2 regions of the Pseudomonas sp. Z4-7 genome follow, and region 2 is predicted to be linked to the other one. Evidence: predicted binding sites of a transcription regulator. Region 2 holds the regulator's gene; the other holds the start of a gene.
The links. The regulator FliA, encoded in region 2, starts transcription of late flagellar genes. The targets are predictions, from matches to a motif close to CTAAAGTTTNNNNNNNNNNNGCCGNTAA.
Positions count from the first base shown of each region.

Region 1: a site for FliA is predicted at 1,144-1,171, ahead of J3P91_RS23295 (methyl-accepting chemotaxis protein). Genes of this name have one in related genera too.

Region 1 is NZ_CP071642.1:5,190,561-5,192,760, reverse strand. Features, by position in the region: gene clpB (ATP-dependent chaperone ClpB) at 1-352, shown strand, start outside; tRNA gene J3P91_RS23315 (tRNA-Asn) at 668-743, shown strand; tRNA gene J3P91_RS23310 (tRNA-Pro) at 751-827, shown strand; tRNA gene J3P91_RS23305 (tRNA-Lys) at 833-908, shown strand; tRNA gene J3P91_RS23300 (tRNA-Pro) at 1,003-1,079, shown strand; gene J3P91_RS23295 (methyl-accepting chemotaxis protein) at 1,236-2,200, shown strand, end outside.
Region 2 is NZ_CP071642.1:4,348,534-4,350,733, reverse strand. Features, by position in the region: gene fleN (flagellar synthesis regulator FleN) at 1-797, shown strand, start outside; gene fliA (RNA polymerase sigma factor FliA) at 794-1,537, shown strand; gene J3P91_RS19495 (chemotaxis response regulator CheY) at 1,705-2,076, shown strand; gene J3P91_RS19490 (protein phosphatase CheZ) at 2,095-2,200, shown strand, end outside.

The sequences.
Region 1 (2,200 bases), 840 kb from region 2:
GGTGATGGACGCGATTTCCACGCACTTCCGTCCCGAGTTCATCAACCGGGTGGACGAAGTGGTGATCTTCGAGCCGCTGGCCCGTGATCAGATCGCCGGTATTACCGAGATCCAGCTGGGTCGCCTGCGCAGCCGTCTCACCGAGCGTGAGCTGAAGCTGCAACTGAGCGACGAGGCGTTGGACAAGCTGATCGCGGTGGGTTACGACCCGGTCTATGGCGCACGGCCGCTGAAACGGGCCATCCAGCGCTGGATCGAAAACCCGTTGGCGCAGTTGATTCTGTCCGGTCGCTTCATGCCCGGCGAAACCGTGATCGGCACCGTGGAAAACGACGAGATCGTCTTCAACTGAAAGCCGCAACAGCCGGTGATTGAAATGGCCTCGCCTGGCGAGGCCATTTTTTTCATCAGGCCGTTGAACTCAAAGGAAAAGGCTTGTAAAGTGCGCCCCGCAGTACGTCACCCCGAGGGCGACTTCTCACTGAGAAGGAATCCAAAATAAGTTGCAAATCATTGTCTTGAAAGCAATTTAAGGGGTTGACAGAGGTTTTGAAGATTGTAGAATAGCGCGCCTCAGACACACGAACGCAGCGATGCAAACGGGTCGAAGAGGTTGCAGCAAGCTTCAACGCTGTAGCGGTAAATAGCAGTAACTTGAAATATCAGTTCCGTGATAGCTCAGTCGGTAGAGCAAATGACTGTTAATCATTGGGTCCCAGGTTCGAGTCCTGGTCACGGAGCCATTTCAATCGGGGTATAGCGCAGTCCGGTAGCGCGCCTGCTTTGGGAGCAGGATGTCAGGAGTTCGAATCCCCTTACCCCGACCATATTTGGGTCGTTAGCTCAGTTGGTAGAGCAGTTGGCTTTTAACCAATTGGTCGTAGGTTCGAATCCCACACGACCCACCATTTTTGAAACCAGTTCGCTGGAATCGAATCTTAAGATCAGAGGCCAAAAGCGCTGATCGAGGAAGGCGACTTGCGAAGGTCGCCTTTTTTTTACCGGGGTATAGCGCAGTCCGGTAGCGCGCCTGCTTTGGGAGCAGGATGTCAGGAGTTCGAATCCCCTTACCCCGACCATATTAAAAATCCTCGTATCGAAAGATACGGGGATTTTTTTTTGCCCGCCGGAAAGCCTCTTCCCTTCAAGTCATCATACAACTTGCCGATAACCCGCCGACAGGGGCATGAACGATCGCCCTCTCTTCAGGCCGATAACAAGAAAAGGCGCCCGTTATGTTTCTTCGTCAGTTGAATATCGCCCCCCGCGCCGCGCTGGGTTTCGCCTTGATCGCCGTGCTGGTGGCGCTGCTCGGCGTATTTGCGCTGGGGCAGATGTCGAGTATTCGCGACAGCGAGGTCGCGGTGGAAACCCAATGGCTGCCGAGTATCCGGGGCGGCGACGAGATCCGCGAATTGATGTTGCGCATTCGCACCATTTCCCTGCGCATGGCCCTGGATGAAGACCCGAAGAACATCCCGGTGTATCGCGGGCAGATGGATACCCGCGACAAGGAACTCAGCGAGAAAATCGCCAGTTACGACAAGCTTGTGGTGACACCGGAAGGCAAGGCGCTCTACGAACAGTTCAAGCAGACCTTCACCGCCTACCGCGCGGGGATCGCCCAGTCATTCACCCTGGCGGAGCAGGGGCGGCGGGATGAATTGATCAAGTTGTTGCTGGTGGACATGAAAACCGTGGTGGATGGCTCGGGCAAGCAGCTCAACGACCTTGCGCAACTGTTCTCCAAGCAGGTGTCCATCGAGAGCCAGAAATCCCAGGAGCACTACGTCAACTCGCGGATGATCGTCAGTCTGTTCGTGGTGCTGGCGGCTCTGGCCACGGTGGTCCTGGCAATGTTGCTGACCCGCAGTATCGTCAAGCCGCTGGGCGAGGCGCTGACTGCCGCGGAGAGTGTGGCCCGCGGTGACCTGACCCGGCCGATCGAGACCCATGGCAATGATGAAGTGAGTCGCCTGCTCAAGGCGTTGGCCACCATGCAGCAGAACCTTCGGCAAACCCTGCAGGGCATCAGCGGCTCGGCGACGCAACTGGCGACCGCTGCCGATGAATTGAACGCCGTCACGCTCGATAGCACTCAAAGCCTGCAACAGCAGAACAACGAAATCGAGCAGGCCGCCACTGCGGTCACCGAAATGACTACCGCCGTGGAAGAGGTCGCGCGCAACGCGGTATCCAC
Region 2 (2,200 bases):
TGACCGGCGGCAAAGGTGGCGTCGGGAAGACTAACGTGTCAGTGAACTTGTCCCTGGCTCTGGCAGAGCTTGGCCGACGGGTCATGCTGCTGGACGCCGACCTGGGCCTGGCGAACGTCGACGTGCTGCTGGGGCTGACCCCCAAGCGCACGCTGGCGGACGTGATCGAAGGCCGCTGCGAACTGCGCGACGTGCTCCTCCAGGGGCCTGGCGGGATTCGCATCGTGCCGGCCGCCTCCGGTACCCAAAGCATGGTTCACCTGACGCCGGCGCAGCACGCCGGCCTGATCCAGGCTTTCAGCGACATCGGCGACAACCTCGATGTGCTGGTGATCGACACGGCCGCCGGTATCGGTGACTCGGTGGTCAGTTTTGTCCGCGCCGCCCAGGAAGTCCTGCTGGTGGTTTGCGACGAACCGACCTCCATCACCGATGCCTACGCCCTGATCAAACTGCTTAACCGCGACTATGGCATGAACCGATTCCGCGTCCTGGCCAACATGGCCCAGAGCCCGCAGGAAGGACGCAACCTGTTCGCCAAGTTGACGAAGGTCACGGATCGCTTCCTGGACGTCGCCCTACAATATGTCGGCGCAGTGCCTTACGACGAAAGCGTACGCAAGGCTGTCCAGAAGCAACGTGCCGTCTATGAAGCTTTTCCACGTTCCAAATGCGCGCTGGCGTTCAAGGCTATCGCCCAGAAGGTCGATACCTGGCCGCTGCCGGCCAACCCTCGCGGGCATCTGGAATTTTTCGTCGAGCGTCTCGTGCAACAAACGGCAGGGCCCGTGTTATGACAGCCAGCGGTTACAACCATCTCTACAAAAAATCGGCACGGGACGCCCAGTACGAACTGATCGAGCGTTATGCGCCGTTGGTCAAGCGCATCGCCTATCACTTGCTGGCACGCTTGCCGGCCAGCGTCCAGGTCGAAGACTTGATCCAGGCGGGCATGATCGGCCTGCTCGAAGTGTCGAACAAATACGACGCGAGCAAGGGCGCCAGTTTCGAAACGTATGCCGGTATCCGGATTCGCGGAGCGATGCTCGATGAAGTCCGCAAGGGCGACTGGGCGCCGCGTTCGGTGCACCGCAATACCCGTATGGTCAGTGACGCAATCCGCGCGATTGAAGCTAAAACCGGGCGTGACGCTAAAGATCACGAAGTTGCGGCCGAACTCCAGTTGAGTCTCGATGATTATTACGGGATTTTGAACGATACCTTGGGCAGCCGCCTGTTCAGTTTCGACGACCTTTTGCAGGACGGCGAGCACGAAGGGCTGCACGAGGACAATGCGAGTGCTCACATGGAGCCGTCGCGTGACCTGGAAGACGAACGTTTCCAGAGCGCGCTGGCGGATGCGATTGCCAATTTGCCGGAGCGTGAGCGACTGGTCTTGGCGCTGTACTACGACGAAGAGCTGAACCTCAAGGAAATCGGTGAGGTCCTGGGGGTCAGCGAATCGCGGGTCAGCCAGTTACACAGCCAGTGCGCGGCCCGCTTGCGGGGGCGTTTGGGGGAGTGGCGAGCGCGCTGACAGGCAGTGTGGGGACGCTGCGAGCGGGGCTGGCATGGCATGTGCCGGGCCAGTCTCCATCCGTGGGACTCCATACCGTTGTCGAGTGTTGTGCCGGATTGATTGAAATGGCGCGTCCAGGTGCTGGGCGCGTTTAAGACTGCTTGGAGGTCGAATTGGACAAGAACATGAAAATCCTCATCGTTGATGACTTCTCAACGATGCGGCGGATCATAAAAAACCTGTTGCGTGACCTCGGGTTCACCAACACGGTCGAGGCTGACGATGGCACCACTGCCATTCCAGTCCTCAACAGCGGGAGCATCGACTTTCTGGTGACTGACTGGAACATGCCCGGCATGACCGGTATCGACTTGCTGCGCCACGTGCGCGCCGATGAAAAACTCAAGCACCTGCCGGTGCTGATGGTCACCGCCGAAGCCAAGCGCGAGCAGATCATCGAAGCGGCCCAGGCCGGTGTAAACGGCTATGTGGTCAAACCCTTCACGGCCCAGGCGTTGAAAGAGAAGATCGAAAAAATCTTCGAACGCATCGGTTAACGGCGCCACGGGGGAGCTATGGACAACGAATCTTCAATGGGCGATTTCGAATCGACCCTGAAAAAACATGCCCGCGAACTGGTCGACAGCCTTGAAAAGGGCCGCTTCGGTGACGCGGTTCAAA